Regions from separate parts of the Streptomyces sp. NPDC031554 genome, predicted to be linked through region 1. Evidence: riboswitches for the same ligand, from Rfam matches in the RefSeq annotation. Region 1 holds a riboswitch; each other region holds the start of a gene.

What was found. A riboswitch is a leader RNA that binds a small molecule or an ion and turns the genes downstream of it on or off. The one in region 1 is predicted to bind cobalamin.
Region 2: it holds a riboswitch for cobalamin, as region 1 does, so the genes downstream of both, ACZ5FU_RS23080 (cobalamin biosynthesis protein) here and ACZ5FU_RS29255 (energy-coupling factor ABC transporter permease) in region 1, are expected to answer to the same signal.
Region 3: it holds a riboswitch for cobalamin, as region 1 does, so the genes downstream of both, ACZ5FU_RS02300 (ribonucleoside-diphosphate reductase subunit alpha) here and ACZ5FU_RS29255 (energy-coupling factor ABC transporter permease) in region 1, are expected to answer to the same signal.

What each region holds. Positions count from the first base shown of each region.
Region 1 covers NZ_JBVIKX010000013.1:189,584-193,811, forward strand. Annotated here, with positions in the region: gene ACZ5FU_RS29240 (energy-coupling factor ABC transporter ATP-binding protein) at 1-420, opposite strand, end outside; gene cbiQ (cobalt ECF transporter T component CbiQ) at 417-1,166, opposite strand; gene ACZ5FU_RS29250 (energy-coupling factor ABC transporter substrate-binding protein) at 1,173-1,676, opposite strand; gene ACZ5FU_RS29255 (energy-coupling factor ABC transporter permease) at 1,673-2,374, opposite strand; cobalamin riboswitch at 2,405-2,589, opposite strand; gene ACZ5FU_RS29260 (PP2C family protein-serine/threonine phosphatase) at 2,761-3,933, opposite strand; gene ACZ5FU_RS29265 (MarR family winged helix-turn-helix transcriptional regulator) at 4,081-4,228, shown strand, end outside.
Region 2 covers NZ_JBVIKX010000009.1:53,154-57,381, forward strand. Annotated here, with positions in the region: gene ACZ5FU_RS23065 (class II aldolase/adducin family protein) at 1-141, opposite strand, end outside; gene ACZ5FU_RS23070 (inorganic phosphate transporter) at 363-1,601, shown strand; gene ACZ5FU_RS23075 (hypothetical protein) at 1,636-1,857, shown strand; cobalamin riboswitch at 2,009-2,148, shown strand; gene ACZ5FU_RS23080 (cobalamin biosynthesis protein) at 2,250-3,218, shown strand; gene ACZ5FU_RS23085 (cobyric acid synthase) at 3,215-4,228, shown strand, end outside.
Region 3 covers NZ_JBVIKX010000001.1:530,621-534,848, forward strand. Annotated here, with positions in the region: gene ACZ5FU_RS02290 (DUF3311 domain-containing protein) at 1-188, shown strand, start outside; gene mctP (monocarboxylate uptake permease MctP) at 185-1,819, shown strand; cobalamin riboswitch at 1,984-2,119, shown strand; gene ACZ5FU_RS02300 (ribonucleoside-diphosphate reductase subunit alpha) at 2,243-4,228, shown strand, end outside.

The DNA.
Region 1 (4,228 bases):
CAGGTGGGTGGGGCGGTCGGCCAGGGCGGTGATGTCCAGCGCGGCGAGCGCCTCGTCCACCCGGGCCCGCGCCTCGGCGTCGGGCAGCCCCAGGTTCAGCGGCCCGAACGACACGTCCTGGGCGACGGACGCGGCGAACAGCTGGTCGTCGGGGTCCTGCACCACCAGCTGCACGGTCGTCCGCAGCCGGGTCAGCCCCTTGCGGTCGTACCCGACCGGCCGTCCCTCGACCGTCAGCGTGCCGGTCCGCGGGCGCAGTCCGCCGCTGAGCAGCCGCATCAGGGTCGTCTTCCCGCTGCCGTTGCGGCCGAGCAGGGCGAGGGCGCGCCCCTCGCGCACCGTGAAGTCGAGGTCCTCGAGCACGGCCGGGCCGTCCTCGTACCCGAAGGAGACACCCCGCAGGGCGACCAGCTCGCTCATGACAGGGGCCTTTCCAGGACGAGGGCGATGACGGCCAGAGCCACCAGGAGGGCGGCCGCGGCCGCCGTGAAGCGCGCCGAGACGCGGGCCTCGGGCACCAGGACCCGCAGGGTGCCGTCGTAACCGCGTCCGGCGAGCCCGGCCTGTAGCCGCGCCGCCCGGTCGAAGGCCCGCACGAAGGCGGTGGCGCCGAGCCCGGCGAGCGAACGCCACTCGGCGGCCCGGCCGGTGTGCCCGAGCCGGGCCGCCTGCGCCTCCCGGATCCGGCGCATCGAGTCCAGCAGCAGGAAACTCATGCGGTACGTCACCAGGGCGACGTCGACGACCGGCGCGGGCACGCCGGCCCTCACCAGGCGGGGCAGCAGGTCCGACATGGGCGTGGTGAACGCGAACAGCAGCACGCCGAGCGAGGCGGCCGAGGTGCGCAGCATCAGCTCCCCGGCCCGCACCGGGCCGCCGTCGGCCGGCGTCACGAACCCGTCGGGCCCGCCCACCTGCACGAGCAGGGTGAGCGCGCCCGACGCGCAGAAGCCCAGCGGGACCCGGTAGGCGCGCCACAGCCGGCGGGGCGGCACCCCCGCCGGCCCCAGCAGCAGGGCGAGCGCCGTCAGCAGGACCAGGGCCGCGCCGGGCCAGGGCGGCAGGGAGACCGCGAGCAGGGTGAGGCCGAGCCCCAGCACGGCCTTGTCCACGGGATGGCGGTGGCGCCAGCGGCTGCTGTGCGCCGCCGCGTCGATCGGCAGCACGCCCGGTCAGACCCGTCCCCGCGAGGACTTCCCCGGATCGGGCGCGCCCACGCCGTCGGGCCCCGCGGCCCCGCTGCGCGCTTCGGCACCGGCCCGGGCGTCGGCGCCGTCCCGCGGTTCGGTGCCGCTCAGGGCGTCGCCACCGCTCCGGGCGTCGGTGCCGTCCGGGACGTCGGCCCCGTCCTGCTCCCGCTCCAGCCTTGCCAGCGTCCGCAGTTCGCCCTGGCGGCGGCCGCGGCGCACCCCGAAGTAGTAGGCGAGGACGCCCGCGCCCAGGGCCGCCTGGAGGGCGAACAGCGCCGACTCGATCTCCCCGGACGGCGGCTCGTACAGGGGCGAGAACCACGGCTCGTAGTCCGGCCGCAGCTCGGTGATCGCCGTCTCCGCCTCGCCGTCGGCCCCGGCGAACGGCTGCTCCTTGTGGTCGCCGAGGCCCAGGGCCAGCGGCAGCACCGCGAGCGCGAGCACGGCGAGCAGCAGCAGGAGGTTGATCCTCGTGTTCCGCTTCACCGGGTCACCGCCCCGGTCGTGTCCGACGTGCGGTCCCCGGCCGGCAGCACGCCCAGCCGGGCCAGTTCGCCCTTGCTGGACTGCACGAGCAGCCGCATCACCAGGACGGTCAGGAGCCCCTCGCTCACCGCCAGCGGGATCTGCGTGACGGCGAAGATGGACCCGAACTTGCCGAGCGCGCCGAGGAACCCGCTGCTCGGGTCGGGGAACGCCAGCGCCAGCTGCACACTGGTCACGCAGTAGGTGGACAGGTCGGCGACGAACGCGCCGGCGAACACCGCGACCATCAGCGGCACGCGGCGGTGCCGCAGCAGGCGGTACACGCCGTATCCGGCCCACGGCCCGACGATCGCCATGGAGAACACGTTGGCGCCGAGCGTGGTCAGGCCGCCGTGTGCGAGCAGCAGGGCCTGGAAGAGCAGGGTGATCGTGCCCAGCACGGCCATGATCGGCGGCCGGAACAGCACGGCGCCCAGCCCGGTACCGGTGGGATGTGAACAACTCCCGGTCACCGAAGGGAGTTTGAGAGCGGACAGGACGAACGTGAAGGCGCCGGAGGCGCCGAGCAGCAGGGTGCTCTCGGGATGTTCCCTGACTTCACGGGTGAGCGACCGGGCTCCGTGGACGACGAACGGCGCCGACGCGACGCTCCAGGCGACCGCGTGCGCCGGAGGCAGAAAACCCTCGGCTATGTGCATGGCTCAGCAGACCCTCTCCAGCACCTCGTGGATGGTTGACGCGCCTTGGCCGGTCTCCTGGCTGACGGGTACCACCGCCCGTGCTCCGCCTTCCCGGGTCCATGAGGACCCAGTGGCTGCCCGTGAGGGCCGGAGCCGGACTTCCCGATCACAGTGGCGAGGGCCGCACCGGCATCACACCGGATTTCCCGTTCACCAAGGCGTGGTGACAGTAGTGCGAGGACAGGGGCGGTGACAAGCGGGAACGGGGGCGCACGGACGGCGGACGCGGGGTGTCGTCCCGGCGCACACCGGCCTCGCCGGGGCTGTGGGGACCCCGGTCGGCGGCCGTGTCGGTTTCGCCACACCGGCCGGCCGGGGGCCGCGCGGGACCGGGGCCCGCGGGGTCAGCGGCCGTGCCAGTCCAGGCACACCACGAGCGCGTCGTCCTGCGCCGCGGACCCGCCGCGGCGCCCCGTCAGTTCACGCAGCACGGCGCACGGGACCTCGGCCGCCGGCAGCAGCCGGGTGGCGGCGATCGCGCGGGCCAGGGCGGTGTCCCCGTACGTCCTTCCGCCGGACGGGGCGACCGCGTGGACGCCGTCGCTGACGAACACCAGCCGGTCACCGGGCTCCACCTGGAGCGGCTGTGCCACGTAGTCGGTCTCCTCGAACATGCCCAGCGGCAACTGGGCTTCCAGGTGCACGCGTTCGACGGTGCCCGCCCGCAGCCGCAGCAGCCGCGGCGAGCCGGCGTCCACCACCTGGGCCCGTCCCGTGGCGAGTTCGACCTCCAGCATCAGCACCGACAGGTGGCGGCGGCCCCGGTGGTGGGCGTGCACCGCCTGGTCGGCCAGCGCCGCCTGATCGGCGATCGGCAGACCGGCCCGCCGCGCGTTGCGCAGCGCGCTGACCGCCAGGTTCGTCAGCAGCGACGCCTCCGTGCCCTCCCCCGTGCCGTTGTTGACGTACAGGGTGAGGCGGTCGTCCGTCGCGGACCAGTCGAAGTGGTCGCCGTGGACGGCGTAGGCGGGCTCCACCTGGGCGCCGAGCGCGTATCCGGGGCCGGTGCCGGAGCGGGCCGGGAGGAGCTGCCACTGCATCTCCGCGGCCAGGGTGAGCCGTTCCCTGCGCCGGGCCCGCAGGTACAGGTCGGTGGCCCGCTCGGCCACGACCACCTCGTGCCCGAGCACCTGCGCGACCTCCGCCAGCTCGCCCAGCACGTCCGGCGCCCCGCCGTCCTCGGGCAGCGTCACCGACAGCACCCCGAGCCGGTCGCCGCGCACCGAGACCGGCAGGTGCGCCCGCACCCGCCCGCTCCCGGCCGGCTCGACGCACGGCTCCTGCGCGCCGAACGCGCGGCCCGCGGCGCCGGCGTGCACCGGCAGGGGCTCCCGGTCCCGGGGGCCGGCCACCGGCTGCAGCACGGTCAGGCCGTAGTCGGCCATGAGCAGCTCGACGCGGAGCGCCGCGTACTGCTCGACCAGCGCACCGCGGACGGCCTCGACCAGTTCCTGGGGTGCCGCCGTGCGCAGGGCGCGTTCGGCGGTGACGAATCTGTTCGTGACGGGGGGTACCACGACGGGAGTAACACCGATCCTTCGCTCTGTGGCCGGTCCGCCGGCCGGAGGCGTCCCGCGCGCCGGAGCGGCGCGGCGGGTTCGAGGGGTTCCGAGGGGCGGGGGAGCCGCCAGTACGCCGGCGGCCGTCCCGGTGTCTGCGAGAGTGTGACCGTGACTGCCTTCCGCCACCGCCCGGAACCCGACCAGGTCGCACGGGTGACCGCGACGGCCGCGGAGCTGCTGGAAGTGCTGTGGGGACGGGCCTCCACGGCGCCCGCGTCCGCGTCCCAGCTCCGCGTGCTGTTCGTCCTGG
Region 2 (4,228 bases), on a different contig from region 1:
GACGTTGCCCGAGGTGCCGACGACGAGCCCGTCTGCGACGGTGCGGCGGGCCGTCGCCACGAGCTGTTCCCAGGCGTGCGCGACCTCCTCACCGCGGAGGTCGTGGAGGCCGTCGCCGGTGTCGCTTCGCTGCTCTGCCATGCCGCGATCCTGCCAGGTGACGAACGTCTCCTCGACGGCCCCGCGGGGCCGTCGGGAACGGGGGGCGGGGACCCGGACCCGTGCGGCGTCCGGGGCGTCGCGACGAAGCGGAATCGACATCGCCGATTGTGGACACCACGATGCCCGTCCCAGTTCACCTTCCGTTCACCCGGGTTACCTACGTTCATCCAGCCAATGACTTCGAACGATTGCCTGGGTAAATGGAAAGCTTCTCGCTGATCCTCGCGATTGTGGTAGTAACCGCACTCGCGTTCGATTTCACGAACGGTTTCCACGACACCGCCAACGCGATGGCCACCACCATCTCGACCGGTGCGCTCAAGCCCAAGGTGGCGGTGGCCATGTCCGCCGTCCTGAACCTTGTAGGCGCCTTTCTCTCCGTGGAGGTCGCCAACACGATCTCCAAGGGTCTCGTCGACGAGACCGGCATCCGCCCCGAGGTCATCTTCGCCGCCCTGGTCGGCGCGATCCTCTGGAACCTGCTGACCTGGCTGGTCGGACTCCCGTCCAGTTCCTCGCACGCCCTGATGGGCGGTCTGATCGGCGCCACCATCGCCTCGGCCGGCGCCGGCGCGGTCCACGGCGACGTGCTCGTCACCAAGGTCCTGATCCCGGCGGTCGCGGCGCCGATCGTCGCGGGCGTCGCGGCGATGCTCGCGACCCGGCTGTCGTACTCGCTGGGCAGGAAGGCCGACGGCAAGGCCGCCGCCAAGGGCTACCGAACCGGCCAGATCGCCTCCGCCGGCCTGGTCTCGCTCGCCCACGGCACCAACGACGCGCAGAAGACGATGGGCATCATCACCCTCGCCCTGGTCGCCGGCGGCGCCGTCGCCCCCGACTCCGACCCGCCGCTGTGGGTCATCCTGTCCGCGGGCCTGGCGATCGCGCTCGGCACCTACCTCGGCGGCTGGCGCATCATCCGCACCATGGGCAAGGGCCTGACCGACCTCCAGCCGCAGCAGGGCTTCGCCGCCCAGACCAGCGCGGCCACCGTCATCCTGGCCTCCTCCCACCTGGGCTTCTCGCTCTCCACCACGCACTCGGTCTCCGGCTCGGTCATGGGCGCGGGCCTGGGCCGCAAGGGCGGCGTCGTGCGCTGGTCGACCGCCACCCGGATGTTCGTCGCCTGGGGCCTGACGCTGCCGGCCGCGGCCCTGGTCGGCGCCCTCGCCGAGTACGTGACCGGCTTCGGCAGCTGGGGCACGGCGCTCGTCGCGGTGTTCCTCATCGCCTCCAGCGCGGCGATCTGGAAGATCTCGCGGCGCGAGGTCGTCGACCACACGAACGTCGTCGACGACGAGCCGGCCGGCGTGGTCACCACCGCGATCGCCGCCGTGACCCCGCCCCCGGCGGGCACGGTCACCGAGGACCTCACGGCCACCATCCCCGCCCCGGCGGAGCCGGCCCCGCCGGCCGCCCCCACCGTCACCACCGTCTGAGTCCGGCCCCCACCGGTACGAAGGAAGAAGCAGCATGAAGATCGACTGGGCGGCTCTCGGCTCCGTCTTCGGCGTCAGTCTCGTCGTCACCGTGGCCCTCGTGGCCCTGTTCACCCTCGGCATCATGGGCCTCTCCCACCGCGAGCGGGCCGTGGCCCGGGGCGGCTCCGCCACCCTGGCCGTCACCGGCGCGTACGCGTGCTTCGCAGCCTGCGCCGGGGCGGTGGCCTACGGGATCTCGCTGATCATCGTCTGACCGGACGGCACACACACGCGCGTGGGGCGCGGGACGGACCACCGTCCCGCGCCCCACGCGCGCGTGGCGGCCGTGACCGGCGATGTGCGGGGGCCGGCGGCCTGTGGGGTTCTGCACACTGTCCCGTCGCAGGTCAACAGCGAGTTGACGGCCGTTCCGGGCCCGTGGTGGACTTCCGGGGCCATGTACGGCGACGCAGGAGGAAGCCGGTGTGAATCCGGCGCGGTCCCGCCACTGTCACCGGGGTAGACCCCCCCGGGAGCCAGGAACTCTCGTCGCCGGTCTCGTCGAACCAGGGCGTGGACACCCTGAGTGAGGACATACCGCCATGCTCGGCTGCCGTTCGAGGTACAGCACCAGGTCACTGCCCGGCCCGTCGGCCGGCTGAGCCGATGGGTACCGATCGCCACTACGCGTACGGTGCCGCCGCCGGCCTCCTGGGGGACCTGCTCCTCGGCGATCCGCGCCGGGGGCATCCGGTCGCCGTGTTCGGGCGGGCCGCGGCCGGCGTGGAGCGGGTGCTGTGGCGGGACCACCGCGGGTGGGGCGCCCTGCACACCGCCGTGTGCGCCGGCGGCGCCGTGGCCCTCGGGGCCCTCGCCGCCCGTGCCGCACGCCGCTCCCCCGCCGCCTCCGTCACGCTGACCGCAGCCGCCGCGTGGGCCGTCGTCGGCGGGACCTCGCTGGTACGGGAGGCCCGGACCGTCGGGCGGGCCCTGGAGGCGGGGGACGTCGAGGCCGCGCGGGCACGGCTGCCGCACCTGTGCGGGCGGGACCCGCAGTCCCTGGACGCCGACGGGATCGCCCGCGCGGTCGTCGAGTCCGTCGCCGAGAACACCTCCGACGCGGTCGTGGGCGCCCTGGTGTGGGGGGCCGTCGGCGGCGTGCCGGGGCTGCTCGGGTTCCGGGCCGTCAACACCCTGGACGCCATGGTCGGCCACCGCTCGCCGCGCCACCTGCGCTTCGGATGGGCGTCGGCCCGGCTCGACGACGTCGCCGGCTGGCCGGGGGCACGGCTGACCGCCGTCCTGGCCGCCGTCGCCGGTGACGATCCGCGCGGGGCGGTGCGGGCCTGGCGGGCCGACGCGCGCAGGCATCCCAGCCCCAACGCCGGTCCCGTGGAGGCCTCGTTCGCCGGCGCCCTCGGGGTGCGGCTGGGCGGGACGCTGTCGTACGGCGGACGCGTCGAGCACCGGCCCGTGCTGAACGGCGGGCGGGGGCGGCCCGTCGAGGCCCGCGACATCGAACGTGCCGCGCGGCTCTCCCGCCGCGTCGGCCTGCTCGCGCTCGGCGCCACCGTCGCCGCGCGCGTCGTCGCCGCGAGGATCCTCGCGGCGGGAGTGAAGGGGCGTACGTCATGAGCGGGGGTCTCCTCGTCGCCGGCACCACCTCGGACGCCGGCAAGAGCGTCGTCACGGCCGGGATCTGCCGGTGGCTGGTGCGGCAGGGCGTCCGGGTGGCGCCCTTCAAGGCGCAGAACATGTCCCTCAACTCGTTCGTGACCCGCGAGGGCGCCGAGATCGGGCGCGCGCAGGCCATGCAGGCGCAGGCCTGCCGCATCGAGCCGACGGCGCTGATGAACCCGGTGCTGCTCAAGCCGGGCGGCGAGCGGAGCAGCCAGGTCGTGCTGCTCGGCAAGCCGGTCGGCGAGATGAGCGCGCGCGGCTTCTTCGGGGAGACCGGGGAGCCCGGGAGGCCCGGGGAGCCCGGCGGATCGTCCTCCAGGGGCGGGCTGCGCGGCGGACGGCGGGAGGAACTCCTCGGGACCGTCCTCGACTGTCTCGCCGAGTTGCGGGGCACGTATGACGCGGTGATCTGTGAGGGGGCGGGCAGTCCCGCCGAGATCAACCTGCGGCGGACCGACATCGTGAACATGGGGATCGCCCGCAACGCGCGGCTCCCCGTGCTCGTCGTCGGCGACATCGACCGCGGCGGGGTCTTCGCCTCCTTCTTCGGCACCGTCGCGCTGCTCTCCCCCGAGGACCAGGCACTGGTCGCGGGGTTCCTGGTCAACAAGTTCCGGGGGGACGTGAGCCTGCTGGAACCGGGGCTCGACATGCTCCACGGGCTCACCGGGCGGCACACCTACGGCGTCCTGCCCTTCCGGCACGGCCTCGGCATCGACGAGGAGGACGGACTGCGGGTGTCGCTGCGCGGTACCGTCCGGGAGTCGAACACCGCCCCGCCCGTCGGCGAGGACGTGCTGCGGGTCGCCGTCTGCGCGGTCCCGCTGATGTCCAACTTCACCGACGTGGACGCGCTGGCCGCCGAGCCGGGCGTCGTCGTGCGGTTCGTGGACCGGCCGGAGGAACTGGCCGACGCCGACCTCGTGGTGATCCCCGGGACCCGCGGGACGGTGCGCGCGCTGGAG
Region 3 (4,228 bases), on a different contig from region 1:
CCTTCGTGGCGATGCTGTGGGTCGGTTCGTACGCGAAGACCGACCCCACGTTCATCGGCATTCCCTTCTTCTACTGGTACCAGATGCTGTGGGTGCTGCTCTCCACCGCGCTCACGGTGACCGCCTACAAGCTGTGGCAGCTCGACCAGCGCGGCCGCGGCAACCGGGGCGGGGGTGCGGCGAAGTGAAGGACGGCGTGAACGGCGTCGCACTCGCCGTCTTCATCTTCTTCTTCCTGGCCGTCACGGTCATGGGCTTCCTGGCCGCGCGCTGGCGCAAGGCCGCCGACGAGCACAGCCTCGACGAATGGGGCCTGGGCGGCCGGTCGTTCGGCACCTGGGTCACCTGGTTCCTGCTCGGCGGCGACCTGTACACCGCCTACACGTTCGTGGCGGTCCCGGCGGCCATCTACGCGGCCGGCGCGGCGGGCTTCTTCGCGGTGCCGTACACGATCCTCGTCTACCCGCTGATCTTCACGTTCCTGCCACGCCTGTGGTCGGTGTCGCACCGGCACGGGTACGTGACGACCTCGGACTTCGTGCGCGGCCGGTTCGGCTCCAAGGGGCTGTCCCTGGCCGTGGCCGTCACCGGCATCCTGGCCACCATGCCGTACATCGCGCTCCAGCTCGTCGGCATCCAGGCCGTGCTGGACGTGATGGGCGTCGGCGGCGGCGAGAACACCAACTGGTTCGTCAAGGACCTGCCGCTGCTGATCGCCTTCGGCGTGCTGGCGGCGTACACCTACTCGTCGGGTCTGCGGGCGCCCGCGCTGATCGCGTTCGTGAAGGACGCGCTGATCTACCTCGTCATCGCGGTGGCGATCATCTACATCCCCATCAAGCTCGGCGGGTTCGACGACGTCTTCGCCAAGGCGGGCGACGCCTTCGCGCAGACCAACCCGGCGACCGGCAAGCCGCGCGGGGCGCTCGCCCCGGCCGAGGCGGGCCAGTGGACGTACGCCACGCTGGCGCTGGGGTCCGCGCTGGCGCTGTTCATGTACCCGCACTCGATCACCGCGACGCTGTCCTCGCGCAGCCGTGACGTGATCCGCCGCAACACCACGATCCTGCCGCTGTACTCCCTCATGCTCGGCCTGCTCGCCCTGCTGGGCTTCATGGCGATCGCCGCCGGGGTGAAGGTCACCAACGGCCAGCTGGCGATCCCGCAGCTCTTCGAGGACATGTTCCCGGCCTGGTTCGCGGGCGTGGCCTTCGCGGCGATCGGCATCGGCGCGCTGGTACCGGCCGCCATCATGTCGATCGCGGCCGCGAACCTGTTCACCCGCAACATCTACAAGGACTTCATCAAGCCGGACGCCACGCCCAAGGAGGAGACCCGCGTCTCCAAGCTGGTCTCGCTGCTGGTGAAGGTGGGCGCGCTGGTCTTCGTCCTCACCATGGACAAGACGGTCGCCATCAACTTCCAGCTGCTGGGCGGCATCTGGATCCTGCAGACCTTCCCGGCCCTGGTGGGCGGCCTGTTCACCCGCTGGTTCCACCGCTGGGCCCTGCTGGGCGGCTGGGCCGTCGGCATGGTCTACGGCACGGTCGCGGCGTACGGCGTCGCCTCCCCGACGCAGGCGCACTTCGGCGGCTCGTCGAAGGAGATCCCCGGCATCGGGGAGATCGGCTACATCGGCCTGACGGCGTTCGTGCTGAACGTGGTGGTGGCGGTGGCGCTGACCTTCGTCCTGAAGGCGCTGAAGGCCCCGGAGGGCGTCGACGAGACGTCCCCGTCGGACTACACGGCGGACGCCGGCGACCCGGGCGTCCAGGTGGAACTGCCGCCGGCGACCGCGGGGACGGCCGCGGGGCACTGAGGCGTCTTCGAGATCCCGCAGCGGGCCGCCGGGGCATGTCCCCGGCGGCCCGTCGGCGTAGGCGCCCGTGCCGCCGGGACGGGCCCACGTCCTCACGGAGTTGACGCTGCGAAGCCGGTCCGACACAACATCTGGGGGTCGCGCGGCGACCCGGCACAAGATGTATGCTCATGCTCGCTGTCGCCGCAGGGGAATCCGGTGCGAATCCGGAACTGTCCCGCAACGGTGTACTCGTGTGCGCGCCCCTCCATGCGCGCCCGCACGGTCAGTCCGAGCACCTGCCGGCAGCGCACCCGGTCCGTCCGGCTCGGGTGCCCTGACGTCCGGGCCTCGCGGAATGGGCCGGTGGACGCGACGCGCCCCCGCGCTCGTGTGCTGCCCCCTGCTCTGCGCAAGGCCCCGCCGAGCGAGGGAGAGCCCCACGTGACCATCGCGCCAGCCGAACCGGCTTCAGCGGCCCCGGAGACCGACGGTCCCGGAGCCGCGCTGCTGCGGACCCTGACCGAACTGACCGCCGACCTCCCCGACACCGACCCCGGCCGGGTCGCCGCCGCCGCCCTGCGGGGCCGGTCCGCGCGGGCGGACGAGGCGGAGCTGCGCGAGCTGGCCACGGAGGCGGCCGCCGGCCTGATCTCCGAGGACCCCGCCTACTCCCGGCTGGCCGCCCGGCTGCTGACGATCGGCATCCGCGCCGAGGCCGCCTCGCAGGGCGTCACCTCCTTCACCGGGTCCGTCGCCGTCGGCCACCGCGAGGGCCTGATCGCCGACCGCACCGCCGCGTTCGTGCGGCTGCACGCCGCCCGGCTCGACGCGCTGGTCGACACCGACGCCGACGACCGCTTCGGCTACTTCGGCCTGCGCACCCTGCACAGCCGCTACCTGCTGCGCCACCCGCTGACCCGCAAGGTCGTCGAGACGCCCCAGCACTTCCTGCTGCGGGTGGCGTGCGGCCTGGCCGAGGACGACACGGCGAGGAGCGTCGACGAGGTCGCCGCGCTCCACGGGCTGATGAGCCGGCTGGACTACCTGCCCTCCTCCCCCACCCTGTTCAACTCCGGCACCCGGCACCCGCAGATGTCGTCCTGCTACCTCCTCGACTCCCCCCTGGACGAGCTGGACTCCCTCTACGACCGCTACCACCAGGTCGCCCGCCTCTCGAAGCACGCCGGCGGCATCGGGCTGTCGTACAGCCGCATCCGCTCGCGCGGGTCGCTCATCCGCGGCACCAACGGGCACTCCAACGGCATCGTGCCGTTCCTGAAGACCCTGGACGCCTCGGTCGCCGCCGTGAACCAGGGCGGCCGGCGCAAGGGCGCGGCCGCGGTCTACCTGGAGACCTGGCACGCCGACATCGAGGAGTTCCTGGAACTGCGCGACAACACCGGTGAGGACGCGCGCCGTACGCACAACCTCAACCTGGCGCACTGGGTGCCGGACGAGTTCATGCGGCGGGTCGACGCCGACGGGCAGTGGTCCCTGTTCTCCCCGGCCGACGTGCCCGAGCTGGTCGACCTGTGGGGCGACGAGTTCGACGCGGCCTACCGCGCGGCCGAGGCCGCGGGCCTCGCGAGGAGGACCCTCCCCGCCCGCGACCTGTACGGGCGCATGATGCGCACCCTGGCGCAGACCGGCAACGGCTGGATGACCTTCAAGGACGCGGCCAACCGCACCGCCAACCAGACCGCGGAACCGGGTCACGTGATCCACTCCTCGAACCTGTGCACGGAGATCCTGGAGGTCACCGACGACGGCGAGACGGCGGTCTGCAACCTGGGTTCGGTGAACCTCGGGGCGTTCGTCGACACGGCCCCCGGCGCCCCCGACGTCATCGACTGGGAGCGGCTGGACGAGACCGTCCGCACCGCCGTCACCTTCCTCGACCGGGTCGTCGACATCAACTTCTACCCCACCGGGCAGGCGAGCCGCTCCAACGCCCGCTGGCGCCCCGTCGGGCTGGGCGCGATGGGCCTCCAGGACGTCTTCTTCAAGCTGCGGCTGCCCTTCGACTCGCCCGAGGCCAGGGCGCTGTCCACCCGGATCGCCGAGCGGATCATGCTCGCCGCGTACGAGGCCTCCGCCGACCTCGCCGAGCGCAACGGCCCGCTGCCCGCCTGGGAGAAGACCCGCACCGCCCGGGGCGTACTGCACCCGGACCACTACGGTGTCGAGTTCGCCTGGCCGCAGCGCTGGGCGGCGCTGCGCGAGCGCGTCGCGGCGACCGGCATGCGCAACTCGCTGCTCCTGGCCATCGCGCCGACCGCCACCATCGCCTCCATCGCCGGCGTGTACGAGTGCATCGAGCCGCAGGTCTCCAACCTGTTCAAGCGCGAGACGCTGTCCGGCGAGTTCCTCCAGGTCAACTCCTACCTGGTGCGCGACCTCAAGGAGCTGGGCGTCTGGGACGCCCGC